DNA from 4 places in the Variovorax humicola genome. Region 1 is predicted to be linked to each of the others. Evidence: predicted binding sites of a transcription regulator. Region 1 holds the regulator's gene; each other region holds the start of a gene.
What was found. Region 1 encodes FNR, which switches genes on or off when oxygen is low (the NO sensors DNR and NnrR bind a similar motif). Its sites were predicted from a motif close to TTGATNNNNATCAA; they were not measured.
Positions count from the first base shown of each region.

Region 2: WKW80_RS31735 (cytochrome C) is a predicted target of FNR. The motif match lies at 5,076-5,089, and genes of this name have one in related genera.
Region 3: WKW80_RS34190 (universal stress protein) is a predicted target of FNR. The motif match lies at 5,796-5,809, and genes of this name have one in related genera.
Region 4: WKW80_RS31985 (hemerythrin domain-containing protein) is a predicted target of FNR. The motif match lies at 3,707-3,720, and genes of this name have one in related genera.

Region 1 is NZ_JBBKZV010000028.1:59,859-67,664, reverse strand. It holds gene WKW80_RS29115 (SDR family oxidoreductase) at 1-32, opposite strand, end outside; gene WKW80_RS29110 (AraC family transcriptional regulator) at 131-1,027, shown strand; gene WKW80_RS29105 (trypsin-like peptidase domain-containing protein) at 1,071-2,474, opposite strand; gene WKW80_RS29100 (sulfite exporter TauE/SafE family protein) at 2,536-3,246, opposite strand; gene hemN (oxygen-independent coproporphyrinogen III oxidase) at 3,246-4,664, opposite strand; gene fnr (fumarate/nitrate reduction transcriptional regulator Fnr) at 4,792-5,511, shown strand; gene WKW80_RS29085 (hypothetical protein) at 5,492-5,758, opposite strand; gene WKW80_RS29080 (FixH family protein) at 5,755-6,039, opposite strand; gene ccoG (cytochrome c oxidase accessory protein CcoG) at 6,057-7,481, opposite strand; gene ccoP (cytochrome-c oxidase, cbb3-type subunit III) at 7,496-7,806, opposite strand, start outside.
Region 2 is NZ_JBBKZV010000036.1:7,799-15,604, reverse strand. It holds gene WKW80_RS31760 (universal stress protein) at 1-332, shown strand, start outside; gene groL (chaperonin GroEL) at 355-1,983, shown strand; gene WKW80_RS31750 (DUF2188 domain-containing protein) at 2,024-2,194, shown strand; gene WKW80_RS31745 (hypothetical protein) at 2,266-2,688, shown strand; gene ftsH (ATP-dependent zinc metalloprotease FtsH) at 2,779-4,653, opposite strand; gene WKW80_RS31735 (cytochrome C) at 4,650-4,991, opposite strand; gene WKW80_RS31730 (hypothetical protein) at 5,196-5,627, shown strand; gene WKW80_RS31725 (exopolysaccharide biosynthesis protein) at 5,753-6,379, shown strand; gene WKW80_RS31720 (carboxymuconolactone decarboxylase family protein) at 6,729-7,091, opposite strand; gene WKW80_RS31715 (ElaB/YgaM/YqjD family protein) at 7,685-7,806, opposite strand, start outside.
Region 3 is NZ_JBBKZV010000047.1:15,071-22,876, reverse strand. It holds gene WKW80_RS34215 (PHA/PHB synthase family protein) at 1-97, opposite strand, end outside; gene WKW80_RS34210 (cation acetate symporter) at 112-1,836, opposite strand; gene WKW80_RS34205 (DUF485 domain-containing protein) at 1,833-2,141, opposite strand; gene acs (acetate--CoA ligase) at 2,288-4,264, shown strand; gene WKW80_RS34195 (trypsin-like peptidase domain-containing protein) at 4,276-5,706, opposite strand; gene WKW80_RS34190 (universal stress protein) at 5,868-6,389, shown strand; gene WKW80_RS34185 (efflux RND transporter periplasmic adaptor subunit) at 6,358-7,686, shown strand; gene WKW80_RS34180 (ABC transporter permease) at 7,693-7,806, shown strand, end outside.
Region 4 is NZ_JBBKZV010000037.1:3,567-11,372, forward strand. It holds gene pgi (glucose-6-phosphate isomerase) at 1-1,219, shown strand, start outside; gene WKW80_RS31975 (hypothetical protein) at 1,363-1,530, opposite strand; gene WKW80_RS31980 (potassium channel family protein) at 1,625-2,737, opposite strand; gene WKW80_RS31985 (hemerythrin domain-containing protein) at 3,009-3,650, opposite strand; gene WKW80_RS31990 (dihydrofolate reductase family protein) at 4,127-4,789, opposite strand; gene WKW80_RS31995 (hypothetical protein) at 5,310-5,639, shown strand; gene WKW80_RS32000 (methyltransferase family protein) at 5,673-6,200, shown strand; gene WKW80_RS32005 (SET domain-containing protein) at 6,459-6,917, shown strand; gene WKW80_RS32010 (ABC transporter substrate-binding protein) at 7,290-7,806, opposite strand, start outside.

The DNA.
Region 1 (7,806 bases):
GAAGAGCAGCCGGTGATGAATACGGTTTTCATTGGGTTTGCGATGTTGGTTTGCATGGTGCGAACGATATCGATGACGTGGCGGACTTTCTACAATGCGAAGTCCGAATTTCATTTGCAATCGTCCGGCCATGAACGATCCCCTCTCGGAAGTCATCCGGCTGCTCCAGCCGCAGGCCGTGTTCTCCAAGCGCATCAGCGGCGCCGGTCGCTGGGGTGTTCGCTACTCGGACTTCGGCCAGCCGAGTTTCTGTGCCGTGCTCGAGGGGAGTTGCCTTCTCGCCGTCGACGGCCAGGGGCCCCTCACGATCGAGGCGGGCGACTTCGTGCTGCTGCCCGCAACGCCGGGCTTCACCATGTCGGGCTTCGAGCCTGTGACGCCCGAATGGATCGACCCCAAGCTAACGCCCGCGCCATCAGGTGAAGTTCGCCACGGCACACGCGGAGGTCGTCCCGACGTGCGCTTGCTGGGCGGCTACTTCGTCTTCGAATCGCCCGATGCGGCGTTGCTGGTGTCGCTGCTGCCCGCGCTGGTGCACGTGCGCGGTGTCGAGCGTCTTTCAGTGCTGGTACGGCTCGTCGGCGAGGAATCGATCGAGCGGCGGTCCGGCCGCGACCTCGTGCTCACGCGCCTCGTGGAGGTACTGCTCATCGAGGCGCTGCGCGCGACGCCGGGCGAAGACGCGCCAGCGGGTCTGCTGCGCGGATTGGCCGACGCACGACTGGCGCAGGCGATGCGGCAGATACACGGCGATCCGGCGCGCGCGTGGACGGTTGCCCAACTCGCGAAGAAGGCCGCCCTGTCGCGCTCGGCGTTCTTCGATCGTTTCACGCGGGCGGTGGGCCAGCCACCGATGGCGTATCTGCTCGCGTGGCGCATGGCCCTCGCAAAGGATCTGCTGCGCCGTCGCGATGTCGGCATCGCGGAGGTTGCCGAGCGCGTCGGCTACGGCTCGGCGAGCACCTTCTCCACCGCGTTCCTCCGGCACACAGGCCAGCCGCCGGGTCGCTACGCGCGCGGGCAGTAAGTAAGTAGCAGTAGCGCGGATTTCCAGCGCCCAGCCCGCTGTCTCAACGACGGTCGATCGCGACATAGCTCCGCCGCGCCCCCCGCGCGATCAGCATGGCAACAACGTCGTTGCCTCGTGCCGCCGCCAGCGCGTTGTCGAATTCGTCGGCCGTGGCCGTGACGGCATCGTTGACGCCCAGGATCTGGTCGCCGACGTGAATGCCCGCGCGCTGGGCTGCGCCCGAGACCGCACGCACATACAACCCGCCCCCGGGCGTCCCGCTCTCCTGCGCAGCCTTTCTTTCGATGATGCCCAGCCCCAGGCGCGGATCGTCGCGCTGCGACGGCGAGCCTTGCTCAGGCGCCGCGGGAGCATCCCAGGGCACCTCGGTGGCCATGACGCTGACCTGCATGGCCGCCCGATGGCGCCAGACCGTCAGGATGAGGGCGGTGCCGGGGCGGGCCGTGCCTATGGCCTCCTGGATGTCCGCATACGTCCGGGGGTCGATGCCGTTGACCGCCACGAGCACGTCGCCGGGCCGGATGCCTGCGCGCGCCGCGGCTTCCTGCGGCTCCACTCCGATCACCACTGCGCCCACCACGCGATTCATGCCGAAAGCCTGCGCCAGTTCGGGCGTCAGCGGCTGCGTGCGCGCGCCGATCCTGGAACGGGTCACATGGCCGCTGGTGCGCAACTCGTTGGCGACGCGCAGCGTCAGGTCGATCGGCACGCTCAGCGAGAAGCCGGCGAGTCCACCGGTCGCCGAATAGACCATCGCATTCATGCCGATCACCTCGCCGCGGCGATTGAACAATGGTCCGCCTGAGCTTCCCGGATTCAAGGCGACGTCCGTCTGGACGAACGGCACGCCGCCACCGCTTTCCACGAAACGCGGGCTGGCACCAACGACTCCCGCGGTCACGCTCTGTTCGAAGCCGAGGGCCGATCCCAATGCGGCCACGGGCTCGCCGGGACACAGCACGGCGCTGCCGGCGATCGGCGCAACGGCCAGTCCGGACGCCTCGACCTTGAGCAACGCCACGTCGGTGCGCTTGTCGATGCCGACGATGCTGGCCCTGAAGCCTCGCCCGTCGGCGAGCCGTGCGGTGACGTCGTGCGCGCCGGCCACGGCATGCGCGCTGGTCACGATGAAGCCGTCCTGCCGGATGACGATGCCGGACGCGGTGCTGCGCCCGACGGACGGCGCTCCTTGCGTGCGCCATGGCTCGCCGGCGACACCTGCGCTGTCCGCTTCATCGTCGCTGGCCTGCCCGACGCTCCACCCCACGTCCACGCCGCTCGCGACCAGCGTCACGACCGATGGGGCTTCGCGCGCGGCGGCCGCCACGAAGTCCACGGCGCGGCCATCGGCGCGCTCGAGGCATGACGCGTCCATCGCTCCGGCATGGGCGACCCACGCCATGGCGACGATGGCCAGCAAGCCGTGTGCGGGCATTGGTTTCATACGCGAATCGTCGCGCCCGCAAACTCCATTGCCATTGCGCTGGCGCAAGGCAAGCGCTTGTTCACCGGCACCAGTCGCTGATGCGCTGCCCGAGGTCCATCCACAACGCGTCCAGCGCCATCAAGGCGAGCAGCACACCGGCGATGCGCGCGCCCCACCGTTCGCGCGCAGGGCCAAGCCTGCGTCCCAGTCCCTGGCAGGCCCATGGTGCGGCAGCCAGCGAAAGGCCGCTGCCCAAAGCGAACAACGTCATCGCCATGGCGCCGTCCAGCGCCCCATTGCCAAGGCTGGCGAGCGCCAATGCCGAATAGAGCAAGCCGCAGGGCATCAGGACCCAAAGCGCACCCGTGGCCAGGACGCCGAAAACGGAGCGCGTGAGCGGCCGCACCCGCAGCGCCATCGCCTTGCCGAAGCGGTGCGCCCACGCTGGCTGACGCCCTTGCGCCACCAGCGCGACGCCCCACGCCAGCGTCGCCGCGTGCAACAGGATCCACAGGGGTTTCAGGGCGGCCACATGCGTGCTTGCAAGCGCGAGCGATTGCGTCGCCAGGGCCGCTGCCGCGCCGGCCAATGCATAGCTTGCGACGCGGCCCGCATGGAACGCCAGGGTCGTGGAAAGGCCTTGGGCGACGGCCGTGCCACCGCGTGCGGTTTCGAACGGCGCGCGCACCAGCCGTATCACCCCCGCCGTCGGCGCGCCGCACATGGCTACGCAGTGCGGGCCTCCGGCAAGGCCCATCACCAGTGCGGCAGTCGCCAGGCCGCCTTGCATCACACGATGCGCGAATAGCGCGTGCGGGTCCGATCGGCCTGCAGATAGCGGTCGAACACCATGGCGATGGCGCGCACGAAGAACCAACCCAGCGGCGTGACCTCCAACGCGTGGTCGCTCAGCCGCACCAGGCCGTGGGCAATCAGCGGTCCGAGCGCCGCGAACTCCGGGGCGAAGTGGTCGCGGAAGTCGATCAGGTGGGCCTGCCCCAGCGCTTCGAAGTCGAGATGTCCCTGGCACATCAGCGCCATGATCACCGCGCGGCGCAGCAGGTCGTCGCGCGTCAGCGCCAGGCCACGCACCACCGGCAGGCGTCGCTGGTCGAGATGGTCGTAGTACTCCTCGAGCGACTTCGCGTTCTGGCTGTAGGTCGCGCCGATGCGGCCAATGGCAGAGACGCCCAGCGCCACCAGGTCGCAATCCGGTTGCGTGCTGTAGCCCTGGAAGTTGCGGTGCAGGCGGCCTTGCCGCTTTGCGACGGCCAGTGCGTCATCGGGCAAGGCAAAGTGATCCATGCCGATGTAGACATAGCCTGCGGCGCTGAACAGCGCGATCGACCGCGCCAGCATCTGCACCTTGTCCGCGGCGACGGGGAGCTGCGCTACGTGAATGCGCCGCTGTGCCTTGAACCGGTCGGGCAGATGCGCATACGCATAGAGGGCGATGCGGTCGGGCCGCAACTCCGCGACCTGATCGAGCGTGCGCTCGAACGACTCCACGGTCTGAAGCGGCAAGCCATAGATCAGGTCGATATTGACCGACTTGAAGCCCAGTTGCCGCGCTATCGACATGAGCTCGAAGACCTGCGCGGCCGGCTGGACGCGATGGATCGCCTTTTGCACCTCGGGGTCGAAATCCTGCACGCCGAAGCTCAAGCGGTTGAAGCCCAGCGCCGACAGGCTCGCAAGTCGCTCGGCGTCGACGGTGCGCGGGTCGATCTCGATGGACCGCTCGCAATCCGGCGTGAAGGTGAAGGCACCCTGCAGCATGTCCATCAGCCGGGCCAGTTGCGCGTCGTCGAGAAAGGTCGGCGAGCCGCCGCCCAGGTGCAATTGACTCACCAGCGCGCCGCGGCCCAGTTGCGCCGTCTGCAGTTCGATTTCACGCGCCAGGTAGTCGAGGTACTCTGCCGCCCGCTCGTGATGGCGCGTCACGATCTTGTTGCAGGCGCAGAAGTAGCACAGCGACTCGCAGAACGGCACGTGGACATAGAGCGACAAGGGCAGCGCACGGGCGCCGGCACTGCGGCGCTGGCGCAATGCCTGCGCGTAGTCCGCCGCGTCGAAGGCCTCGACGAATCGATCGGCCGTGGGGTAGGAGGTGTAGCGCGGACCGGCGATCTCGAAGCGCCGCAGCATTGCGACCGAGGGCAGCAATTGGGGAACGTGCGACTCGGCGGGTGGGCAGATGAAAGACATCGTGTGACTCGCGCATTGCATTGAAGGAAATTCAATGTGCCCTGGATGTCGGTTGCATGCCTTGACCTGCATCAAGCCGATCGCAGGTAGTGCCCGCCAGAATTTGCGCAATCGACAAAGACTGCCCATGACCATCACCCACAACATCAAGGTCGCCTGCTCCAACTGCAATCTGCGAGAGCTCTGCATGCCCGCCGGGCTGGAGCCCGACGAACTCCTGCGCATCGATGGCCTGGTCAAGACGCGGCGCAAGCTGCGCCGGCGCGAGACGCTGTTCCACAACGGCGAGCGCTTCACCGCGCTGTATGCCATTCGCACGGGCGTGTTCAAGACCCGCGTGGCCAGCGACGACGGCCGCGACCAGGTCACCGGTTTCCAGATGGCCGGGGAGATCATGGGCCTGGACGGCATCGTCAACGAGCATCACAACTGCGATGCGGTTGCGCTCGAGGATTCGGAGGTCTGCGTCATCCCCTTCGAGCGCGTCGAAGCGCTGTCGCGCGAAGTGCCGGCGCTGCAGCGCCACGTGCACCGGATCATGAGCCGCGAGATCGTGCGCGAGAACGGCGTGATGCTGCTGCTCGGCAGCATGCGCGCGGAGGAGCGGCTCGCCGCCTTCCTGCTCAACCTCGTGCAGAGATTGCACGCGCGCGGCTTCTCGCGCTCCGAGGTGATCCTGCGCATGACGCGCGAGGAGATCGGCAGCTATCTCGGCCTGAAGCTGGAAACCATCAGCCGGACGCTGTCGAAGTTCGTGGAGGACGGCATCGTCGAGGTACAGCACCGCAACCTGCGCATCCTCGATTCGCAGGCCCTGCAGCGCATCGTCAATCCGCCCGGGCGTTGATGCGGCGCAGCGTGCCTTCGTCCTCGGGCGGCACCGTGGCCAGCGCCAGCGTGAGCGCACACGAGGCCGCGGACATCGCCCAGAAGACAAGGAAGCTCGTGGTGTAGATCGCCTGCCGCGAATAACCCAGGCCTTCCGCTCCCCATCGCAGATCCGAAGGGTCGACAAGGGCGAACACCACCACTTCCATGAGGCTCGCCAGCAGGAAGGCGGGCCACAGGATCGAGATCCACTTGCGCGCGCTCATGGCTTGGCGATGCGCGATGGCACCGGAATGTCCCCGGCCGGCGTCATCGCATGATTGCGGGCCGTCTGCGCCGGCATCAAACCCTTGTCGGCCAGGGTACGGTTGATCTCGACGCCCTTGCGGTAGTAGTCCTCCTCGACCACCGAGTCGCTGGTGTGAATGGCAATCCAGGCGGAGCCAACGCTCGCGATGACCACGGCCGCCGGCAGGCCGATGACCAGCCATACCAGCGGGAAGCGCCACCACGGTAGCGAGGTGGATGGTTCGGTCGCTGTCGTCATGCTTTGTCCTTTCGGGTTCATCGGGGCACCAGGAACACGGCCTTCTCGGAAACATGGGCGCGTCCATCCGCGGAGCGCACTTCGAAGTGCACCGTGTGCGATCCGGCCGGGGCCTTGTCGGCGGGCAACTGCAGGCGGACCGCCACCCAGCGCGACTGGGCCGACTCCACTTCCACGACTTCGGCGGATGCCACGTGCAGCCCATCCAGCCCGTTGGCCTCGATGCGGTAGGTCTGCTGCTCTTCGGTGGCGTTCATGATCTGCAGGCGATAGACGTTCTCGAGTTGGCCGCCCTCGACGATGCGGGCCAACGCGCCGCGGTCGCGCACGACATCGACCTTCAGCGGCATCCGCAGCACCAGGCTCGCGAGCAGGCCGATGCCGAGGACCAGCAGCACGCCGCCATAGATCAACACACGCGGGCGGAACACCCGGCGCCAGACCTGCGCCGACGACCATCCGTTCGCCAGCCCGTTCTCGGTCGCGTATCGGATCAGCCCGCGCGGCAGGGCCATGCGGTCCATCACGGTGTTGCAGCCGTCGACGCACAGCCCGCAGCCGATGCATTCGTACTGCAGCCCTTCGCGGATGTCGATGCCGGTCGGGCAGACCTGCACGCACAGCGAGCAGTCGATGCAGTCGCCCAATCCCAGCGCCCTTCCCTCCTGCCCCTTGGCGCGGACGCCGCGAGGCTCGCCGCGTGCGAGGTCATAGCTGACGATCAGGGTGTCGCGATCGAACATCGCGCTCTGGAACCTCGCATAGGGGCACATGTACTTGCACACCTGCTCGCGCATGAAGCCGGCATTGCCGTAGGTCGCGAAGCCATAGAAGATGACCCAGAACACCTCCCACGAGCCCATGCGCGTCTGCAGGAATTCCAGGCCGAGTTCACGGATCGGCGTGAAGTAGCCGACGAAGGTGAAGCCGGTCCACATCGCGATGCAAAGCCATACGACGTGCTTGAACCACTTCTTCACCAACTTCTCCAGCGAGAAAGGTTCGCCGTCGAGCCGCATGCGCGCGATGCGGTTGCCCTCGACCTTCTGCTCGACCCACATGAACATTTCCGTGTAGACCGTCTGCGGGCAGGTGTAGCCGCACCACAGCCGGCCCGCCACCGCGGTGAACAGGAACAGCGACAGGGCCGACAGCACCAGCAGGCCCGACAGATAGATCAGGTCCTGCGGATAGAGCACCAGCCCGAAGATGTAGAAGCGGCGCGCAGCCAGGTCGAAGAGCAGCGACTGGCGTCCGCCCCACTGGATCCACGGCATCGCATAGAAGAACAACTGCGTGGCGAAGACCATGGCCCAGCGCCAGCGCGCGAAGTTGCCGCGCACGGTGCGCGGGTAGATCTTCTTCGACGCCTCGTACAGGCCGGTGGACTCGACCGCCGGCACGATGGGAATGAACTTTCGCGGTTGCGCGGAGCCTGGCATGGCCTCTCCCGGTTTCAGGGCGCGGGCTTGGCCTGCGGCTTGTTCGACAGGCCCCAGACGTACGACGCCACCACCTTGATCTGCGCCTCGGTCAGCCGCCCTTCCTGCGCGGGCATCACGTTGTGCTTGCCGCCGTTGATCATCGCGACGATGGCGTCCTGGCCGAAGCCGTGCAGCCACACGTTGTCGTTGAGCGCGGGCGCGCCGAGGGCCTGGTTACCGACGCCGCCGATGCCATGGCACGCGGCGCAGGCCGTGAACTTCGACTTGCCGAGGCCGGCGCGCACCGAGTCGGTCGAGTTGCCCGACAGGCTCAGCACGTACT
Region 2 (7,806 bases), on a different contig from region 1:
TCCCGCTGCTGATCCAGATGTCTTCGCCCTTCAGCTTCGAGAACCTGATGCGCGAGGCCCGCGTGAACGGCGAGAGATTGCTGGCAAGCGGCCGGCAGGTAGCGATCGATGCGGGCGTGCAGGCTGAAACAGCCTTGCGGGAAGTCACGCGCTGCCGCGTGGCAGACGTCGTCGTCGACGAGGCCGGCAAGGCCGGTTGCGACCTCATCGTCATGGGCACGCACGGCCGCCGCGGCTTCAGCCTCCTGGGCCTCGGCAGCGATGCCGAGCGGGTGGTACGCGCCAGCCCGGTGCCGGTGCTGCTGGTTCGCGGCGAGGCGGACCACGCCTGAGCACGAAAAAGGACCGGCCGCCATGACTGCCAAGAAGCTGCTGTTCGGGCAGGATGCCCGCGAAAAGATCCGCCGCGGCGTCGATACCCTTGCCAACGCGGTGAAGGTCACGCTCGGACCCAGGGGCCGCACCGTGATCCTCGACAGCGAGTTCGGCGCGCCCCAGATCGTCAATTCCGGCGTCGTCGTCGCCAAGTCCATCGAGTTGGAGGACCGCTTCGAGAACATGGGCGCGCAGTTGCTGCGCGAGGTCGCAGCCCGCACGAGCGAGATGGCGGGCGATGGCACCACGACAGCCACCGTGCTGGCCCACGCGATGATCCAGGAGGGCTTGAAGTACCTTGCCGCCGGCATGAATCCGATGGACCTCAAGCGCGGCATCGATCTCGCCGTCGAGACCGTCGTGGCCGAGCTCAAGGCCATCTCGCAGCCCTGCACGACCTCGCAGGAAATCGCCCATGTGGCGGCCATCTCGGCCAACAACGACAGGTCGATCGGCGACCTCATCGCGCATGCGATGGACAAGGTGGGACGCGAGGGCGCGGTGTCGATCGAGGATGGGTCCGGGCTCGTCAGCGAGCTGGAAATCGTCGAGGGGCTGGCGTTCGATCGCGGCTACCTATCGCCCTACTTCATCAACAACGCCGAGAAGCAGGCGGCTGTCCTGGAAAACGCGTTGATCGTCCTGTGCGACCAGCGGCTCTCGGCGATCAACGACCTCCTGCCGTTGCTCGAGGCCGCGGCGAAGTCCGGCGCACCGCTGCTGGTGATTGCCGAGGACGTCGACGCCGAGGCGCTGGCGACCCTGGTCATCAACAGTGTTCGCGGCGTCGTCAAGACCTGCGCCGTGAAGGCGCCCGGTTTCGGGGACCGCCGCAAGGCGATGCTCCAGGACCTGGCCGTCCTGACTGGCGGACAGGTCATCGCGAGCGAGCTTGGCCTGACCCTCGCCAAGGCCACGCCCGACAATGTCGGCCGCGCGCGGCGCGTGGTCGTCGACAAGGAAAGCACGACCATCATCGGCGGCGCGGGCGATGCAACTGCCATTCGCGATCGCATCGCGGCGATTCGCAAGGAGCGTGACTCGCTGTCCGGCGACTACGAGCGCAAGCAACTGGACGAACGCATCGCCAAGCTGTCGGGCGGCGTGGCGCTGATCAAGGTCGGCGCGGCCACCGAAACCGAACTGAAGGAACGCAAGCTGCGCGTCGAGGACGCCCTTCATGCGACGCGCGCCGCGGTCGAGGAAGGCATCGTTCCCGGCGGCGGCGTGGCGCTGCTGCGGGCGCGACGCAAGCTTGCGGACCTGCCGACGCTCGGCCTGGACCACGCCTCGGGCATCAAGATCGTGCAACGCGCGCTCGAGGAGCCACTGCGACGCATCGTCAGCAACGCGGCCGACGAACCTTCGATCGTGTTGGAACGGGTGGACGCATCGACACAGCGCAGCTATGGCTACAACGCTGCGACACGCCAGTACGGCGACCTGCTGGAGATGGGGGTCATCGACCCCGGCAAGGTCACGCGCCTGGCGTTGCAGAACGCCGCCTCGATCGCCAGCCTGGTGCTGACCACCGACTGCATGATCGCGAACGCACCGAAGAAGACGACGCCGCACGAGCGGATCGGCCTCGAGCCTGATTCGTACTGACCCATCGCATCCCGCAGCCGTCAACCCTGCGCAGCATCCCATGCCCTGGACACCCGATCGCTACCCCGTGTCGATGCGCAGGTTGCCGCTCGCGGTGCGGCTGAAGGCCATCGAGATCGCCAATGCATTGCTCGCCGAAGGTTTGGACGATGGCAAGGCCATCCGTATCGGGATCGCCAGGGCGAAGCAATGGGCACTGCGGCACGCTTGACCCGATGCAATGGCGCGCCTCTTTGCCCTGGCCGCATCGACCGGATACCCAATCACTCCAAGAGGATCGCCATGAACCCCCGCAAGCCCGTGTTGCTCTTCGCTGTCATGGCGATGAGCGTTCTCAGAAGCGCATCCGGCGCTGCCGTCACGCCAGTGTTGGCGCCCGGCAGCTATGCGAGCGGCGGCATCAGCGCCGAGGGCCAGCAGGAGATGCAGGTGACGCGGGACCTCTACAACCTGCGGTTGACCTTCGCGCAAGCGCGGACCGGGGCGTTTGTCGCAGGCGTTTCCGTCAAGGTCGAATCCGTGGATCGCAATGGCGCTTCGTTCGGGCCGTTCCTCGACTGCGGTCCGTTGCTGTACATCGCGCTGCGCCCCGGCGTCTATCGCATCACTGCGGACTATGCCGGGCTCACGCGCTCGACCATCGTTCGCGTTGGCGCGGGCGCGGCGCACGCGACGCTTTATTGGCCTGCGGAAAGCGAGCCTTGAGGACCCGCCTTGCGCCTGTCCTCTCCAAGCAGAAAGTGAGGGTTGCCTCGCCGTGGGGAGTTCGCGGCACTCGCCGCCCACGACCGCGACTCACTGCGCCAGCGCCAGATCCGCCCGCGGACGATCGCCCGCGACTGCATTGCGCGGCGCATCCGGTCTGCCGACGAGCGCCAGCAACTCGGCCTCCTCCAGCGTTTCCTTGCTGACCAGGGCGCGCACGCACCGGTCCAGGATCTCGCGCCGGTCGCCCAGCAACCGGGTCGCGCGTTTCGACTCCTGCTCGATCAACCCCTGCACGGCGTCGTCGATGCGCTGCGCGGTCTTTTCGCCGAGCGTGCCGGAGGTGACAGTGGCTGCCGCATCGGCCGGCGATTCCAGAAACGGGGAGTGCTGCCCCGCATAGACGACGGGGCCGAGGCCGAGGTCCATTCCGTAGCGCAGCACCATGTCGCGGGCCAGGTTCGTTGCCTTGACCAGATCGTCGGCAGCGCCCGTGGACGGCTCGCCGAACACGAGGATCTCGGCCGCGCGGCCACCCAGAAGCACCGCCAGCTTGTCGAGCAGCTCCCCCCGCCGCAGCAGGTGCCGGTCTTCCGAAGGCCGTTGCAGCGTGTAGCCCAGCGCGCCGATGCCGTGCGGAACGATCGACACCTTGTGCACCTTGTCGGCGCCAGGCAGCGATAGCGCGGTCAGCGCATGGCCGAGTTCATGCGTGGCCACCAGTTCGCGCTCCTGCGGACCAAGGATGCGGTTCTTCTTCTCGATACCCGCCACGATGCGCTCGATGGCCTGCGTGAAATCGGACAGGGTCACACCGTCCGCATTGCGCCGCGTGGCGATCAGCGCGGCCTCGTTCACCAGGTTCGCCAGGTCGGCGCCGGCAAAGCCGACGGTGATCGCGGCAACCTGGTCGAGATCGGTGCCGGCGTCAAGGCGGATCTTCCTGGCATGCACCTTCAGGATGGCGCAGCGGCCGATGCGGTCCGGCCGGTCGACGAGCACCTGGCGGTCGAAGCGCCCGGCGCGCAGCAGCGCCGGGTCCAGGGTTTCCGGGCGGTTGGTCGCGGCGAGCAGGATGACGCCCACGCTGGGATCGAAGCCGTCGAGTTCCACCAGCAGCTGGTTGAGCGTCTGCTCGCGCTCGTCCTGTCCCCCGGCCATCGGGAAGGCGGTGCGAGCCCGGCCAAGCGCATCGAGTTCGTCGATGAAGATGATGGCGGGCGCGTTGGCGCGGGCCTGCTCGAACAGGTCGCGCACCCGCGCCGCCCCCACGCCGACGAACATCTCGATGAACTCCGAGCCACTGATCGAGAAGAAGGCCACGCTCGCCTCGCCGGCCACGGCACGCGCCAGCAGCGTCTTGCCGGTGCCTGTGGGCCCCATCAGGAGCACGCCTTTGGGAATGCGTGCGCCCAGCCGCCCGTGGTCCTTCGGGTTCTTGAGGAAGTCGATGATTTCCCGGAGCTCCGCCTTCGCTTCGTCGACGCCTGCGACGTCGTCGAAGCGCACGCCGGTGCTCTTCTCCATGTAGATCTTCGCCTTGCTCCTGCCGATGCCCAGGAGCCCGCCGCCCATGCCGCCGCCGGCACGTCGCGCGATGAATGTCCACAGGCCGAAGAACATCAGGCCGGGCACGATCCAAGACAGCAAGGCTTGCAGCCAGCCGGAACTGCGCACCCGCTGGTAGGGAACGCCGAAGCCAGCAAGTCGCTCGGCGACCTGCGGCTCCATCATTGTCGCGAAGACGGTCTGCCTGCCCTCGCTGTCGGGTGTCTTGAGGCGCCCGGTGATGACCGAGTCGTCGACCGTGACCTCCGCGATCCTGCCCTCCCGCAAATGCTCCTCGAAGGCGCTGTAAGGGACCATCTCGATCCTGCGGCTCTGTTCCCAGTACTGCCACGCGAGCCCGAGCAGCCCGATCGCGAGCAGGATGGACCCCAGGTGGCGCTTCCCCCAGTCATTCATGGCGGGGACCCGGGACGCCGGCTTGCCGTCGGCAACAGGACCACGGGCGGGCCGGACGGCGACCTGAAACCATAGAACCTTTCATTGAGGTGCCGTGTCACCGCCACGATGTCCTCGTCGCTCCATTCGAGCGATGCCGCGGCCTGCCAGCGAACGACTTGCGCTTGCAGGCTGTTCCAGTCCGTGGCGAGCCTGCGCTCGCGCCAGTGCACCTGCGTCGTATGGCACGCGATGCAATGAGTCTCGTACAGCAGTTCGCCGCGCGACTGGGCCCCTGCCGAAACACCGGACAGTAACGAGGCGGCGAGAACACAGGCTGCCAGGGGTCGAATGAACATGCGACGGCTCCTCTTTGAAATCGCCGCAACCGGAAAGCCGCCGACGACAGGAGCACAGCATCGCGCGGCCACTCGGCCGGCACCTTGATGCAGCGCAATCGCCAACGCTGTCGCCAGAGTTTGATCCCGCGCAAGGTGTGGCGCTCGCCGGCTGCAAGAATTTCCACGACACAGCACGTGCAACGTCAAGAAGGAGGTCCAATCATGAATTCGCTGGCCGCTTCGAACCATGTCCATTCCCACATTCCGTATGGACGCGCCCAATGTCTCGCCGCCCTGTCGGGCATTGCCGCGGAGATGGATTCGTCGCTGGAACAAGCACGCCGACTGGGTGCCGAGCGTTGCCTGAAGTCCTTGCGTGCAATCCTCGAGCCCTTCGATCTTGGCCGCCATGAAGTCCGCATCCATGCGAGGGCGGACTCGACCTGCCTGAGCGTGAATCTGCGCCAGGACAATCAATGCGGCAGGCTCGTGAGCAACATCCGCGGCGACAGTCTCCTGCTGGATGTCTTGCAGGAGATCGACGATTTCCTGTATGCGCATGAGGATTGGGTCCAGTGTCTCGATGGCGCCGTTCTCAGTATGCCGGCGGGGTCGGAGCAGGCACCGGCACGATTTGGTGGAACCCGCTCCTGACGCTGCGGCACCCCTCGCGCCAGGAAGACGTGCCAAAGGGTGCGACGTGCCATACGGTTCGCTGGTGCACGCGGGGCGGTTGCGGATTGGATGCCGGCCCGCATGCATGCAGCAAAGGAGCCGTCTTGGACATTCCCCGTGAAGCCGACAGGCACGGTATCGACATCGACCGTATCGCGCGGCTCGCCGCCGACCAGACCCGGCGCAGGGTCTCCGTCGGCGACATCATGGCCGCCATGGGGAACGGCGGAACGCTGATGCTGACCTTGCTGTTCGCATTGCCCAATGCCGTGCCGGCATTGCCCGGGACTTCCACGATCCTCGGCTTGCCGCTGCTCTTCCTGACGGTGCAACTCGCGCGCGACATGACGCCACGTGTCCCCTGGTGGATTGCAAGGCAATCGGTGCGTCGTACCGATTTCGCCGTGATCGTCGAGCGCCTGAGGGCGTTGTTCTCGTTGGCCGACGGGCTGTCGTCTCCCCGGCTGGGTGCGTTCGCCGGCGCCAGGGCCGTCCGGTTCGCGGGGGGCCTGGGCATCGTACTTTCGATGGTGCTCATCCTGCCGCTACCGCTGGTCAACGTGCCGATCGGCGTGGCGCTCGTTCTGATGGCACTGGGCGGTTTGCGAGCGGACGGCCTGCTGATGGCGCTGGGCATGACGGCTGGCGTCGGCTCGCTCGCTTTCTCGGCCATTGTCATTGCCGGCCTGGTGAAGATCGGCAGCCATGTCGTTGCGCCGTTGCACTTCTGAAATCGACTGCGCGACGCACGCGTTGAACCAAAGCTTCCAATGAAGTTTTGCACCCGAGAAAAAGGCGTGTTCATGACTCCGCGAGACCCCAGTCGCGTCGACATGGATTCGATGCACCGCGCCCGAAGAACTTGCCTGATGATTCCGCGCAGCGAGTTGCGCGTGACCGCCCAAGAGCTTGGATCGGGGCGTTACTGCTGGAGCGTACTGCGGCGACGCGGCAACAGCTTTGCTGCGGAGTGCGTTTCCTGTCGCTGGAGCATTTCAAGGAGTACGACCAGGCGCTGGACGCGGGCTTCGCAAGACTCCAGGCGCTCAGCGACCCGGGCGCCACGCCGCTCCTTCGCCATCAGCCCCCGGCGCCGGCCTGAGAGAACTCGACGAAGGCGCCGACCGCATTGGCGGCATACATCAGCGAGGGCCCACCGCCCATGTAGACGGCGACGCCGAGCGCTTCCTCGACCTCCGACCGGGTCGCGCCCAGCCGCACGAGCGCCTTGGCGTGAAAGCCGATGCATGCGTCGCAATGCGCGGAAACCCCCAGCGCCAGGGCGATAAGCTCCTTGTGCTTCTCGGAGAGCGCGCCGGACTGCATCGAGGCGCGCGACAGTTCTGCAAAGCCCTTCATGACGGCAGGCGTGTCCTTGCGAAGCCAGGCCAGGTGCACGGACACGCCCTGGGTGAGAGTCTCGAACGAAGGAGATGAGTTCATCGTCTCACCATAGCCCCGTGACGCGCCGGCGGGCTTGATCGAGGTCAAGGCCGCGAGTCCGATCGGCATGGCGGGGCACGCATCGTCAAGCCGGCTCTTCCTTGACGCAGCGCAAGGCACGCCGACGTGGTCCTTCCCAGAATGCAGCTTCGGCTTGTGGCCTTTCACCTTCAAGAAGCGACCGGGGCCGAATCGCACTTACCACTGGAGCCAACCACGTTGTCGCGCCACGACAGGACCATCGAGGCAAAGTGATCCTTCAGGCGCAGTGCACTGTAGAGGTCGCCCCTCGATATCGATGGCGCCGCGGAAGTACGCGTCCGCGAGCAGCAAGGGGCTGCGTTCCATCACGAGCCGTCTGAGCAGTGCCGGGTTGCGCAGCACCAGCGTGAACGCCGGCGCCCAGGGCGTCGAACGCATGTACCGAGTTATCCCACAGGCGAACCGCGGTAGGAACATCGAAGCCTTGTAAAGATGCGGATCGCCGACGGCAGTGCATTGCCGAAGTCGCTGGGCAAGGTTGGGGAACCATTCATGGCGCAAGCTGCAGAACGGTGAGATGGCGATACGCCAGGCGGCGCGTGCGAAGCGCTTCAGCGCCTCGAGGCCAGGAAGCCGACGAGCAGGCCCGCGGCAGCGGCCATGCCCACCGCGCGATACGGATGGCTGTGCAGCAGGTGGTCGGTGTTGCGCGCCGTAGTGCGGGCCTGGTCGC
Region 3 (7,806 bases), on a different contig from region 1:
ACCAGGCCAGCATCAGCGAGGCCGGCGACACGCCGCGGGTGAACTTCGCCATGCCCGCATGCAGCATGCGGTCCCAGGGGTCGACGGCATCCTGCATGGTGGCTGCCGCGCTCAGTGGCCGCTGGCGCCCGAGGCGCCGATGCCGGTCTCCGAGCGCACCTGCTGCGCCAGGAAGCCGTTCTTGTCGACCTGGGCGCGCGTGCTCCGGTCCAGCACCGAGAACAGCCAGATGCCGACGAAGCCGATGGTCATCGAGAACAGGCAGGGCGAGGTGTAGGGGAAGGGCGCCGATCCGGCCGGGTAGCCCAGCGTCGCCTCCCACACCGACGGCGAGACGATGGTCAATCCCACCGAGGAAATCAGCCCGAGGAAGCCGCCGATCACCGCGCCGCGCGTGGTGCATCCCTTCCACAGCACCGACATGAACAGCACCGGGAAGTTGGCCGACGCGGCGATGGCGAAGGCCAGGCTCACCATGAAGGCGATGTTCTGCTTCTCGAACACGATGCCCAGCACCACGGCGACGATGCCGAGCGCGACGGTCGTGATCTTCGAGACGCGCAGCTCCGAGGCGCTGTCGGCGTCGCCCTTCTTGATGACGGTGGCGTAGATGTCGTGCGACACCGCCGACGCGCCCGACAGCGTCAGCCCCGCCACCACGGCCAGGATGGTGGCGAATGCCACCGCCGAGATGAAGCCGAGGAAGACGTTGCCGCCGACGGCATTCGCCAGGTGGATGGCCGCCATGTTGCCGCCGCCGATCAGCGCGCCCTTGGCATCGACGAACTGCGGGTTGGTCAGCACGAAGGTGATCGCACCGAAGCCGATGATGAAGGTCAGCAGGTAGAAATAGCCGATCCAGCTGGTCGCCCACATCACCGACTTGCGCGCTTCCTTGGCGCTGGGCACGGTGAAGAAGCGCATCAGGATGTGCGGCAGGCCGGCGGTGCCGAACATCAGCGCCATGCCGAAGGAGATCGCCGAGATCGGGTCCTTGACGAAGTTGCCCGGCCCCATGATCGACTGGCCGAGGCCGGCCGCCATCTCTGCGGTCTTGCCTTCCTTGAGCGCCAGGTCGGTCTTGATCTTCACGGCACCGGCGAACATCGCCTCGGGGCTGAAGCCGAAGTGCCACAGCACCGACAGCGCCATGAAGCTGGCGCCGCCCAGCAGCAGACAGGCCTTGATGATCTGCACCCAGGTGGTGGCGGTCATGCCGCCGAACAGCACGTAGACCATCATCAGCGAGCCGACGATGACCACGGCGATCCAGTACTCCAGCCCGAACAGCAGCTTGATCAGTTGCCCCGCGCCGACCATCTGCGCAATCAGGTAGAAGGCCACCACCACCAGCGTGCCGGAGGCGGCGAACACGCGCACCGGCTTCTGCTCGAAGCGGAAGGCCGCGACGTCGGCGAAGGTGAACTTGCCCAGGTTGCGCAGCCGCTCGGCCATCAGGAAGGTGATGACCGGCCACCCGACCAGGAAGCCGATGGAATAGATGAGCCCGTCGTAGCCCGCCGCCATCACCGCCGCCGAGATGCCGAGGAAGGAGGCCGCCGACATGTAGTCGCCGGCGATGGCCAGGCCGTTCTGGAAGCCGGTGATGCCGCCGCCCGCCGTGTAGAAGTCGGCCGCGCTCTTGGTCCGCGATGCCGCCCACTTGGTGATGAACATGGTGCCGACCACGAACATCGCGAACATGCTGATCGCCGTCCAGTTGGTGGGCTGCTTCTGCAGCTGCCCCAGGTCCGCGCCGGCCGCCAGCGCACCGGCCGATGCGCCCAGCAGCAGCGCCGACGCGAAGGCGCGGCGCAGGATCGGGTGGGGGGTCATTGGCGCGCTCCCTTCACTACCGCCTCGGTGAGGGTATCGAACTCGGCGTTGGCGCGCCGCACATAGAAGGCCGTGATCGCGATCGTGAAGACGATGACGCCGAAGCCGATCGGAATGCCGACGGTGGTCACGCCGTCGCCGATCTGGCGTGCCAGGAAGGGCTTGTCGAAGGCCACCAGCAGCACGAAGCCGTAGTAGACGACCAGCATCAGGGCCGTCAGCGTCCACCCGAAGCGCGAGCGGCGCCCCTTGAGCTGCTGGTATTGGGATTGGCTGGCGATGCGCCGGGCCAGGTCGTCTTCCATCGATGTCTCCTCGAAAGTGGTGGGGTCATTCGATTGGAAATGCGGCATCGCCGCGGCTCTTTGCGCCAGCGCAAGGTTTGTCCAAGCGCTTTGCCGGACCATGCGCGGACCATCCGCCGCCACAGGCCCAACCCTCGGAGACACGCATGAACGCTTCGGAGAAGATCCACAACCTTGCCGGCTATCCGCCGCCGCACCGCCTGCTGCACACGGCCCACGTGCCGGGGCGAGCGGCCTACAACGCGCTCGTCGCAGAGTCCGAGGAGGACTACGCGGGCTACTGGGCCCGGCTCGCGCACGTGTTCGTCCAGTGGAAGACGCCCTTCACCCGCACGCTGGACAGCGACAACGCGCCTTTCTACAAATGGTTCGAGGACGGCACCCTGAACGTGTCGTGGAACTGCCTCGACCGGCAGGTCAACGAAGGCAAGGGCGACAAGACGGCCATCGTCTTCGAGGCCGACGACGGCACGGTCACGCACACCAGCTATGCGCAACTGCTGGGCATGACCTGCCGCATGGCCAATGCGCTGAAGGCGCTCGGCGTGAAGAAGGGCGACCGCGTCGTGATCTACATGTCGATGTCGGTCGAAGGCGTGGTCGCGATGCAGGCCTGCGCGCGCATCGGTGCGATCCACTCGGTGGTCTTCGGCGGCTTCTCGGCCCATTCGCTGCGCGACCGCATTGCCGACACCGGCGCCGTGCTGGTCGTCACCGCCGACGAACAGGTGCGCGGCGGCAAGACCTTGCCGCTGAAGGCGCTGGTCGACGAGGCGCTGTCGATGGGCGGCTGCGAGGCGGTGCGCAACGTGCTGGTGTACCGCCGCACCGGCGGCGACATCGCCTGGACCGCGCGCGACCGCTGGATGGACGAGATGGCGAGCGCGCAGCCCGACACCTGCGTGCCCGAATGGGTCGGCGCCGAGCATCCGCTGTTCCTGCTCTACACCTCCGGTTCCACCGGCAAGCCCAAGGGCGTGCAGCACAGCAGCGGCGGCTACCTGGTGCAGGCGGCGGCCACGATGAAGTGGACCTTCGACATCCGCGACGAGGACGTGTTCTGGTGCACCGCCGACATCGGCTGGATCACCGGCCACACCTACATCGCCTACGGCCCGCTGGCCGTCGGCGCGACGCAGGTCGTGTTCGAAGGCGTGCCGACCTACCCCGACGCCGGGCGCTTCTGGAAGATGATCGAGCGGCACAAGGTCACGGTCTTCTACACCGCGCCCACGGCGATCCGCTCGCTGATCAAGGCCGCCGAGGGCGATGCCCAGTTGCACCCGGCCCGCTTCGATCTGCGCAGCCTGCGCATCCTCGGCTCTGTCGGCGAGCCGATCAACCCCGCCGCGTGGGAGTGGTACCACGCCCATGTCGGCGGCGGCCGCTGCCCGATCGTCGACACCTGGTGGCAGACCGAGACCGGCGCCCAGATGATCACGCCGCTGCCCGGGGTGACGACGCTGGTGCCGGGCTCCTGCACGCTGCCGTTCCCGGGCATCGCGGCGGCCATCGTCGACGAGACCGGCGAGGACGTGCCGAACGGGCAGAGCGGCCTGCTGGTCATCAAGAAGCCCTGGCCTTCGATGATCCGCACCATCTGGGGCGACGATGCGCGCTACGTGGCCAGCTACTACCCGCCGGAGCTGCGCGGCTACTACCTCGCCGGCGACGGCGCGTCACGCGACAAGGACACCGGCAACTTCACCATCGGCGGGCGCATCGACGACGTGCTCAACGTCAGCGGCCATCGCATGGGAACGATGGAGATCGAGTCGGCGCTGGTGGCCTGCACCGAGTTGGTGGCCGAGGCCGCCGTGGTCGGCCGGCCCGACGACACCAGTGGCGAGGCGATCTGTGCCTTCGTCGTGCTCAAGGGCGCGCGGCCGACCGGCCCGGCGGCCGACAAGCTGGCGGTGCAACTGCGCAACTGGGTCGGCAAGGAGATCGGGCCGATCGCCAAGCCGCGCGACATCCGCTTCGCCGACAACCTGCCCAAGACCCGCAGCGGCAAGATCATGCGCCGCCTGCTGCGCTCGGTGGCCAAGGGCGAGGCCATCACGCAGGACGTCTCGACGCTGGAGAACCCGGCGATCCTGGCGCAGCTGAACGAAACGCACTGAGGACGGGCGGCTCAGCGCGGGTCGCGGCGCGCGCTGCGCTCCGGCACCTCCACCGGCACGTAGGCCCGGCGGCCGTTGCGCTGCACCAGCAGCGCGGCGGTCCGGCCGGCTGCCATGCCGGCCAGGATGCGTCCCATGTCGGCGACGCGGTCGACCGACCTGTCGTTGATGGCCATGACGATGTCGCCCGGCCGGATGCCTTCGGTGCGAGCGGCGCCGGCGGATTCCCTCACCAGCAGCCCTTCCTCGATGCCGAGCTGCGCCTTCTGCGCGCCGGACAGCTCGCCCAGGCGCAGGCCCAGCCCGTCGTTCCATGCCGACGGCGGGCGGCTAGCGACGGGCGGCTGCGATGCCAGGTCTTCCTGCAGCACCAGCGATGCCGCGGCGGGACGGCCATGCCGCCACAGTTCGAGCCGCACGCTGCTGCCCGGCTGGCGCTGGGCGATGTCCTGGACCATTTCGGTGAAATGCGAGATGCGCTTGCCGTCGATCGCGCGCACGATGTCGCCGCGCTGCAGGCCCGCCGCGTCGGCGGGGCCGTCGCGCTGGATGCGCACCACCAGGGCACCGGCCGGATCGGGCAGGCCGAAGGATTGCGCCAGCGCCGGGCTGACCTCCTGCATCTCGGCGCCGAGCCTGGCGCGCCGCACCTTGCCGTGCGCGCGCAACTCTTCCGAGATGCGCAGCGCCAAGTTGATCGGCACCGCAAAGGAAAGGCCCATGAAGCCACCGCTGCCGCTGTAGATCATCGAATTGATGGCGACGACCTCGCCGCGCGCATTGAACAGCGGACTGCCGGAACTGCCGGGGTTGATCGCCACGTCGGTCTGGATGAAGGGGATCTCGCCGCTGCCCGCGACATAGCGGTTGGTGGCGCTCACCACGCCGGTCGTCACGCTGCCCTTGAAGCCGAAAGGCGTGCCGATGGCGGCCACCCAGTCGCCCGGCGCAAGCTTCGACGAATCCCCCGTCACCGCGGCGCGCAGGCCGCGGGCCTCGATCTTCAGCAAGCCGACATCGGTGCGCTTGTCGCAGCCCACCACCCGCGCGTTGAAGTGGCGCCCGTCGGCCAGCCGCACCTGGGTTTCGTCGACATCGGCGATCACGTGGGCGCTCGTCAGGATGTAGCCGTCGCCGGCGATGATCACGCCCGAGCCCAGGTCGCGCTCCTCGCTGGCGGCGTAGCCGGTCGGCAAGGGCAGGGCGAAGCGGTCGGCGAAATCGTTGTCGGGAAAGACATCGACGTTGTCGACCGAGTCCTTGTAGTAGTCGCCCTCGCGCTCGCGGCGCAAGGTCACCACGTCCACCACCGACTCGCTGCGGCTTGCGACCAGCGCCGCGAACGCCGATGTCTCCGACGTGGGCGCGGCCGGCTGGGCCGCGGCCGGCGTGCCCAGCAGCAGGTTGCCAGCGATCCAGCATGCCATCGCGAAGCGCTTCATGGATTCTCTTTGCGGCCGGTTGTTCGAAACATGCCTGCCGACGGCCACGGAAGGCCCCTCGATTCTTCGGCGGGCGGGCGCGCCGTCCCTTGATGCGCATCAAGGCCCGGGCTTGCGCGCGGCCGGACACTGCAGGCATCACTTGACGCACGAGGTCCACCATGTATGAACGAATCCTGGTTCCCATCGACGGCAGCAACACCTCGCTGCAGGGTCTGGACGAAGCGGTGCGGCTGGCCACGCTGACGCACGGACGCCTGCTGCTCGTGAACATCGTCGACCAGCTCAAGTACGTGACCGGCTACGAGACCTTCGGCTCGTACACCTCCGACCTGCTGCCCTACATGCAGCATGCCGGCGAGGAGATCCTGCAGCATGGCCTGGAGCGCGCGCAACGCGCCGGCATCCCGGCCGAGACAATGCTGTTCACCTCGCTGGCCGACCGGGTCTGCGACGTGGTCATCGGCCAGGCCGATGCCTGGAAGGCGGATCTCATCGTGATCGGCACCCACGGCCGGCACGGTGTCGGACGTGTGCTGCTCGGCAGCGATGCCGAGCAGATCCTTCGCATCTCCCCGGTGCCGGTCCTGCTGGTGCGCTCGAAGCACACCGATTCCGAGGCGCAGGCCGAGCCCGCGCCGGCCGCTGCCGATGTACCGCACCGCGTCTCCATCGCCGCTTGAGCTTGCACCGCCGGCCTCCTCCGGGCCGGCGCCGGCACTCGCGGTTGCGCCGGTGCCCGCGCGTCATCGGGTGCGCGAGGCGCTGCGGCGTTACGGCCTGTTCGCTCTGCTGGCCGTCTTTGGCATCGCGCTGATTCCGTGGGGGGCACCACGGCTTCTCTACGGCCCGCGCATCGACGTCGACCCGGTCATTCGGCGCGACTTCGTGCAGTCGGTGGTGGCGAGCGGGCATGTCGAGGCGCCGCATCGCGTCAGCATCGGAACCCAAGTCGTCGGAACGGCCCGCAGCGTGCCGGTGCAAGAAGGCCAGGTCGTGCGCGAAGGACAGGTGCTGGTGGCGCTCGACAGTGCCGAACTCGAAGCCACGGCCGCACAGGCCGACGCGGCGGTGCTGCAGGCGCAGGCGCGCATCCGCCAGCTCCGGGAAGTGCAGGCACCGATCGCCGAGCAGGCGATGCGGCAGGCGCGCATCAACCTGGCCAACGCGCAGGCCCAGCAGCGCCGCAATGCCGAACTGGCCCGCCAGGGCTTCATCGGCCAGGCCGCACTCGACGATTTCGACAAGGTAGTCAGCCTGGCACAGGCCCAGCTCATTTCGGCGACCAGCCAGCTCGCCACCACGCGGGCCGATGGCAGCGACTATGCCGTGGCTGCCACGGCACTCGCACAGGCGCGCGCGAGCGCGCAGGCGGCGCATGCGCGGCTTTCCTACGCCAGCATCGTCGCGCCCGTTGCCGGCACGCTGATCGACCGGGCGGTCGAGCCCGGCGACGTGGTCCAGCCCGGCAAGGCGCTGATGGTGCTGTCGCCTTCCGGCGCGACGCAGCTGGTGGTGCAGATCGACGAGAAGAACCTGCAGTTGCTCGCGCCGGGCCAGGCGGCACTGGTCTCGGCGGATGCCTATGCGGACCAGCGCTTTGCCGCGATGCTGGTCTACATCAATCCCGGCGTGGACGTGCAGCGCGGTTCGGTCGAGGTCAAGCTCGACGTGCCGCAGCCGCCGGCCTACCTGCGCCAGGACATGACGGTGTCCGTCGACATCCAGGTGGCATCGCGGCACGACGCGGTGCTGGTCCCGACGCAATCGGTGCGCCAGGCCGAGCGCGGCCAGCCCTGGGTGCTGAAGGTCGACGGCCACCGTGCCCGGCGCCAGCCGATCCGCCTCGGGATGCGTTCCGGCAGCATGAGCGAGGTGCTGGAAGGACTGCAGCCCGGCGACCTGGTGGTGCCCGCGGCGGCCAACGGCATCGTCGAGGGCTCGCGCCTGCGCGGCGTGCCGGCACGCCCGGCCCCGTGACGGTCCATGAATCACTGGCTTCCATTCGAATGGATCGTGGCATCGCGCTTCCTTCGCGAGGGACGCATGCAGACCGTCTTCATCATCGCCGGCATCACCATCGGCGTGGCTGTCATCATC
Region 4 (7,806 bases), on a different contig from region 1:
GTCGGTGCGCCACACCCGGGCGAGCGGCATCCGCCACATCGTGAACATCGGCATCGGCGGCAGCGACCTCGGGCCGCAGATGGCGGTACCGGCGCTGGAGGCCTTCGTGCACCCGGAGCTCGGCTTCCACTTCGTCTCCAACGTCGACGGCCACGACATCACCTCGGTACTGCGCCATCTGCGTCCAGCGGAAACGCTGTTCGTCATCGCGAGCAAGACCTTCACGACGCAGGAGACCATGGCCAATGCGCATGCGGCAAAGGCCTGGTTCGTCGCCAACGGTGGGACCGACACGACGAAGCACTTCGTGGCGACGACCACCAACGTCGCGGCGGCGGCCGAGTTCGGCATCGAGACGACCTTCGGCTTCTGGGATTGGGTCGGCGGCCGCTACTCGCTGTGGTCGGCCATCGGCCTGCCGATCGCCCTGGCGATCGGCGCGGACAACTTCCGCGCCATGCTGGGCGGCGCCCACGAGATGGACAGGCACTTCGCCACCGCGCCCCTCGCGAAGAACCTGCCGGTGCTCCTGGGGCTGATCGACGTCTGGTATCGCAACTTCCACGGCTTCACGAGCCGTAGCGTCGCGCCTTACCACCAGGGGCTCAAGCGGCTGCCGGCGTACCTGCAGCAACTGGAGATGGAATCGAACGGCAAGTGCGTCGACCTCGATGGCAACGCCTTGCCCTTCGCGACCAGCCCGGTGGTGTGGGGCGAACCTGGCACCAATGGCCAGCACGCCTACTTCCAGATGCTGCACCAGGGCACCGACGTGATCCCGGTCGAGTTCCTGCTGGTCAAGCACCCGACGCACGACCTGGCCGACCAGCACACGAAGCTGCTGGCCAACGGCCTGGCGCAGGCACAGGCATTGATGCTGGGAAAGCGCTCGAGCCAGGCCATGGCGGAGCGCGCTCCGACCGCCGCGAAGTCACTGGCGCCGGAAATCGTCGCAAGGCATCGGACCTTCCCCGGCAACCGGCCCAGCACCACGCTGCTGCTCGACCGGTTGACGCCCCACAGCCTCGGCGCGCTGATCGCGATGTACGAGCACCGCGTCTACACGAGCGGTGCGCTTTGGGGGATCAATAGCTTCGACCAGTGGGGCGTCGAGCTCGGCAAGGCGCTCTGCGGCGACCTGCTGCCGCGAATGGCAAGCGGCAACACCGAGGGTCTTGATGCCTCGACGGCGGGTTTGATGCGACGGCTACTGGATTGATCGGGACGCGCAACATGCGGGCCTGCGCCACGTCGCCGCGCTTGAACGCAGCCATGCCGGCAGGCGCCAGTGCTTTCGGATGATTGGGGTCGATGGCAAGCGCCGCGTCGATGGCCTGTTGGGCCGGGCCATCCAGATCGCCATCACTTGCCAATGCAAGTGCGTCCGCAATAGTCGGCCAGCAATTGCGGCTGACCGGGAGCAAGCGCCAAGGCCTTCTGGTAGGCCACCACGGCGTCCGTGCCCGCGCGCGTACACGCGACGCAATCATGGATGGCATGGGGCGTGGCCGGAATGCTGATCGTCGGCATGCCCGCAGCGGCATCGGCATGGCCTTGTGCGCATGCCCCGTTGAGCCGTGGGCGTTCGGGATCCCGTCTTGAAATGCTGCAAGCCGGGACGAATTCAGCCCGGGCGGCCCTCGGTGAGATGCCTGACGACCGCATCGCGACCGAAGCGTTCGGCCGCCGCCCCGGCGGGGTCAATCCAGTCCGGCAAAGGCAGCAACAGGTAGGCCGACAGGCCCTCGAGTCTCGGCTCGTAGGTTTTTCGTAATTGCTGGATGACTTGCAGGGTGGCCTCGTCATCGTGCCAGGCGGGCAAGATTCGACGAATCGTGGGCGAGAGATGACCAAGCGCCTCGGCACCCATCCGGCGGGCCGACACCTGGCGCACAGGGGCCACGCGCAGCGACTCGCTCGCCTCGTCGAGGATGCGCCTCAAGGCCGAGAAGGTGGCGGTAGCCTGATGACGCCGTGCGTGGTCAGCCCCGGCAATAAGCAGCGTGCACACGTCCAGCACGACCGCCAGGGAGCCTAGCCAGGAATGGCCCTCGTGTTGCGATCGGTAGTACGCGAGCATCGGATACACGGCGTGACTTTCAATCAGATCGCTGCCCCAGAGCTCCCAGTCCCTGAGCCAGCGTTCGAGCGCCTCGGGGCTGTCATGCACATGCCAGCCGAGCAGGGCTGCGGCCGTCGGTGGCGACCCGGCACGCGCGGAGAATTCAATGAGCTGGAGATCGCGACGGGTGAAGTGCTGGTAAAGCACGGGCAGGTAGCCGATGGTCAGCGCGATGAATCCGAAGCCGGTGCCGGCTTCGACAATCACCAGCAGTCGTGCAAGCGAATGGTGCGGGACGATGTCGCCATAGCCGAGCGTGAAGAAGGCGTCACCGCTGATGATGATCTGGTCGATCAGCGCGTCGGCGCCGGCAGCCGGCACCAGGCGCTGCAGCGCCCATTGCATCAGCCCAAAACCGACGATCAGGCTTGCGCCCCAGAGGGCGAAGAGCATGACCATCGACAAGGGGCCGTAGACTCCGATGAAGTCCTCGCGCCGACGACCGGTGGGCCAAAGGTTGGCGCACCAGGCCCAGACGTCCCAGGTGCATTTGAAAAAATAGCGGTTTAGCCGTACCCGCCGGCGCACCGGGCGCGGCAGCAGTACCACCTCGAAGGCGTCTATCAGAGTAGCCAGAACCAGGATGACGCCGAGCAGGAGGGCGAACGAGGGCATAGAAACAGTCCAAGGAACTAAAAGCCCATCATCGATGAATGACCTGCTACCGTCCTGGCCAACTACCCTATTCCTCGAAGACGTCGGTCCTGGGCGGATTTAAAAAGGACGGCGAGTCGCATTGCAAGCCTCGGCAGCTATGCGCTGTGCAATGCGACCGAACAATGTTGGAGCAGCGACGAGCGCAAGCCCATCCGACCTCAAGCGCAGGCGCGGAGTCCGTGGGTTCTCTCGCTGGTGTCTGCCCGAATGTCTGCCGGCCGCAGCGGGGTCATTGTTCCGACGAATATTTCGGCTGCGCCGCGCCTGCCAGCGCTTCGAGTGCGGAACCCACACCCGAGATCCGCAACGAGCCGAGTATTTTCCTGAACAGCGGCCGATACACCTCGTCGGCTTCAAAGCCAGCGAACGCGTCGCGATTGGCCAGGAACGCGGCGTCGAGTGCGGCCCAGTCGTGCGCAGTAAGTGCCTTCTCGGCAAGCGGCAACACCTCGGTCTCCTCGATGTGCATGTGTTCGAGACAGCGGTCGACGTATTGCCTCATGGAGGTCTCGAACTTCTCGCGGCGTGCGTCGCACTGGTCGGTATCGCTCATCATCTGGAAGCCGACCAACTCGTGCTCGAGGTCGCGGATCGATTGGTCACCGCGCGCGTGGTCCCGCTCCAGGCGGTCGAGCACCGCGTCGGTACTCGCGTCGTGTCCGCGCAGACTCGGAAAGAGCAAGCGGCTCTCCTTGGGGTGATGCAGCTTTTCATGAAATTCATCCACGTAGAACAGCATGGCGTGCAGCGCGTCGAAGTCGGGAAGGGTACTTCGGCGCTTGTGCTCAGCGAGCAGCAAGGAGATCGTGCGCAGCATCGCCGACAGGGCACGATGCTCGCGACGGATGATGGTGAGGCTGGCGTGCGTCATGGCGCGATCTCCTGCATGGTCATGCGCCTAGGATGCCGCGTTCCGAACCGCGTGGCTTGAGGCAGATCAAAAGATCGCAGGGATCGACGGACTTCATCGCAAGACCGTCGGTTTCCGGCGCGCAGTTTGCGCCGCACCTTGGCGCTGACGAGCCCCGGCGATTGGAGGCGCCGAACACCGCGGTGGGCCGACGTCGGCAGGCGGTCGAGACGGCGAATGCGCAACGTGGGTCTCCTGGATGGAAATCCCTGCACGGACCGACCAGGCGACGTTGCAAGGGCGGCGCGACCGGCCGCTCCTGGCCCGCTCCTGGCCGGCCATCACCAGCCAATCAATTTGGATGCCAGAGAGCCGCCGCTCGAGGCCGCTTTCGACCCCGAAGCGGTCAGTGCCGTCAGGGATTCGACGACTGCAAGCAGCCGCTCGACGCTCCAGACCAGCGGCGGCGCGGCAGCGCTGTCCGCTGCAATCGGTTGTCAGGTTTCATTGCGCCCTTGCCGCCGAAGTACGACATGGGTGGCTTTCTCCGACGCAACGAACTGAACGCATTCGTATCCCAGAGCGCGCATGTCAGTCCCCTCGAATAGTCGCTCTCCCCCGCCAAGCAGGACCGGCGATATCGCGACGTGCAACTCATCGATGAGGCCTGCACGAAGATATTGCTGGACAGTGTTCGGTCCGCCGCCAATGCGCACATCCATTTCGTTGGCTGCGTCGCGCGCCCGGTCGAGCGCCTCGTGAATGCCGCCTGTAACGAAGTGAAATGTCGTTCCGCCTTCCATCTGGATGGGCGGGCGCGCGTGATGCGTCAAGATGAAAGTTGGAACGTGATAGGGCGGGTTGTCCCCCCACCAGCCTTTCCAGCTCATGTCGGGCCAGGGACCACGAATCGGTCCGAACATGTTTCTTCCGAGAATCCAGGCACCCACATTCTTGAAGCCCCGCGCGGCGAAGTCGTCATCGATCCCCGTTGATCCACCGTCGGCGCCGAACAGGGCTCGTTGAAAGGTGCGTGTCGGGACTAGCCACTGATGCAAGTCTGTCCCGCCCACGCCGAGCGGATTCCTGACGTCCTGATTCGGACCAGCTCCGTATCCGTCAAGCGAGATGGTAAAGCCCTCAACTCGGACGCGTGTCATTTTCATGCCTTCCTTTCTATTGACGCCTGAACGTAGAGATTACCGCTGCGCGGAGGCGAAGCACCCAGAGTGGACAGTGAAGGTTTCGCGGCCAAGGTGCCTTGCCATTACGGGTCCGCTTGAGCGAGGGGTCATGCGTAGCCCTGCTTCGAAGCCGCGATGCTTGCTCGCCGCCATGTTTCTCGCTGGCGGGCCTCTGGGGCACGCAGCGACGGCGGCGACCCGCCAGTTGAAGGTCAGCGTCTCCTGTTGCGGAACCGCAGCGGACCGTGGCCTGCCGGTCATCGCCGTCCAACGCGGTTGTCGGAAATAAGGAAGTGGCTATTCGGGGACTCGCGCCATCCGCCGCGGGGCAGAAACCATAGTGGGCGCCTCGGCGGCCGTTCAAGAAATAATGCGGGTAGAGATCTGTCCGCGCAAGCCGCGTGCTTGCCCTAACTGAACGAGGTTCGCTCCGAGTTCGCATCTCGCCAGGACGCGCATTGCGGGGTGGGACGGCGGGGGTACCATGCATGCAACTATGGATCCGCTCTACAGGAAGGCCATTGCACAAGGGTTGGCGGGGATGGCGGTATTCGTCGCCTTGATTTTCTTGCCCGCGGGCACGTGGCACTACTGGCAAGGCTGGCTCTTTATCGCAGTCTTTTCGGTCTCGACCATCGCCTTCACGGTCTATCTCGCCCTGTACGACAGGCCGCTTCTCGAGCGCCGTATGAATGCCGGACCACAGCATGAGAAAGAATGGTCGCAGAAGATCATCGTGTCGCTCATCATCCTCGCCTTTTTTGTCGGTCCTTCAGGGTTTGGAGTGGGTCGCCTGGGGAAATTCGAGCGGCTGCAACCGACATGAAACTGCCCAATCGCACCTTCGTGAATTCCCTCGATGCCTCGGAAAGCGAGCGCTGGTGCGGGTTTCCGGTCTGGCGGGGCTGTTTGTGCCTCCAAGCGACCGGAACTGCCGCGGCGTTTTGACCCACTGGAAAGTCCGAAGGACCTTTTTGTCTTTATCACTTTGCCTCCACTCGACTACCGCGTCGGCCTCTCGCCGGTGCCCGCATACCTGTCCATTGTTGGAGACATCGTGATCGTATTGTCCTTCCTCATTATTTTCTGGGTGTTGAAGGTCAATAGTTTTGCTGCAGCCAACATCAGTGTCGCGGATGATCACAAAGTGATCGACACCGGCCCCTATGCGTATGTGCGTCATCCCATGTACGCAGGCGCGCTCTGGCTATTCATCGGCATGCCGCTGGCGCTTGGCTCGTGGCTGACGATGTGTCTCGTCCCACTCATCCTGCCGGTACTTTTCTGGCGGCTTCTCGATGAGGAAAGAATCCTTCGCCGCGATCTTCCCGGCTACAACGAATACGCAAGCCGTGTGCGCCATCGTCTCATACCGAACATCTGGTAGGAATCGCTGGACGCCCTTGGGCCGAGGCCGTGCGACCGCTGGCGTAAAAGGGCTGGCTCGCGGCGGAGGAACGTCGACCGCATCCTTCGCGTATGGCTGTTCGGGCAACTCATCGTCGGGGCGACGTCGATGTACCTCACCACCGAGCGCGATGAAAGAATGAAGGCGATGCGAGGGTTCCGGAAGACGCGCGGATGACTTCCAGGGCTTCTACAATTTCGATTGCGGTCATCCCTCGAGGGCCGACGCGCTTAGCGAATGAACGCACGAACTCCCTATCTCCAAATTGCCTCCAGCGGCGTCCATGGCCTGGGCGTGTTTGCAACACAGGATCTGCCCGAAGCGACGCTCCTGGGCACCTATCAGGGACGGCGGTTCTCTCCGGAGCAACTCAGTCGGCGACGCTGGGACGACAGCCTGACTTACTTGTTTTCGTTATCGAATGGCGACACGATCGACGGGAGCAGGGGTGGCAATGCCACGCGGCATATCAATCATTCCTGTGCGCCGAACTGCGAAGCGGTGGAGGAGTGGGATGCAAGGGGCCGATTGGTGCTGAGGATCTATGCGCTCAGGCCGCTGTGCGCAGGCGAGGAGGTGTTTCTGGACTATGGCCTCATCGTCGACGAGTCGTACGATGCAACCGACTACCGTTGCTTTTGTGGTGCGGTCTCGTGCCGCGGAAGCATGGTGGCGCCCGCCGGCACGTCGGCATGACGGACCTCGTGGCGGTGAGCGGGCACGCAGGCTCACGGTAGCGCGGGAGCAAGGCCGGCAAGGCACGATCGGCAGCAGCGTCGGCGGACCACCGCAAACCCAGAGAGCAGCCGCGGGACCGCGGGGGCTGCGACACCCGATCAGGGCAGGGCTTCGGCGGACCCTTCGCGTCACCGGCCAACGAAGAGTCGAGCGAAGTGTGCCGTGCTGGGCGAGTTCGATACTCTGTGAGCGCCTCACCGGCCGCCACCGCATGCGCCCCGACCGCTGAAACTGGGCTTGTCGCAGGGCACGCTGCGGGCGTTGGGGCGCCTGGAAGTCAGAAAGCAGTCCAAGACAATCCACCATACACGCCACAAGCAGTCGATTCGGTCACTCGACGACGCGAGTAGCCTGCAACAGAAGTGATGGCGAAATCGTCAGGCCCAGCGCCGTCGCGGTCTTCACGTTGATGAAGAGGTCGAGCTTGGTCGGCTGCTCGACCGGCATTCGGGCCGGATTGGCGCCCTTCAGGATCTGGTCCACATAGCTGGCGGTCCGGCGAACCATCACATTCAGATCAGGCCCGTAGCTCATCAATGCCCCCGACTCGACCCACGGACCCCAGCCCGCCACCACGGCAATCCGCTGCCGTGCCGCGAACTCCAGGACCCGCTGCCGGTTGATCGTCGTGAGCCTCGACGACACCACGACGATTGCTTCCGCCCGTTCCGCCGCCGCTGCCTGCAAGGCCGGATCGAAGTCGCCCGCACTCCTGACTTCGAGCGACTGGACGTGAATGCCGAGGACCTTTCCCGCAGCCTGGGTCTCGCGGTACTCGGGGTCGATATGGTCGGGATTCCAGAGCACCGCGACCCGCGAAATGCCGGGCGCGGCCTGCTTCAGGATC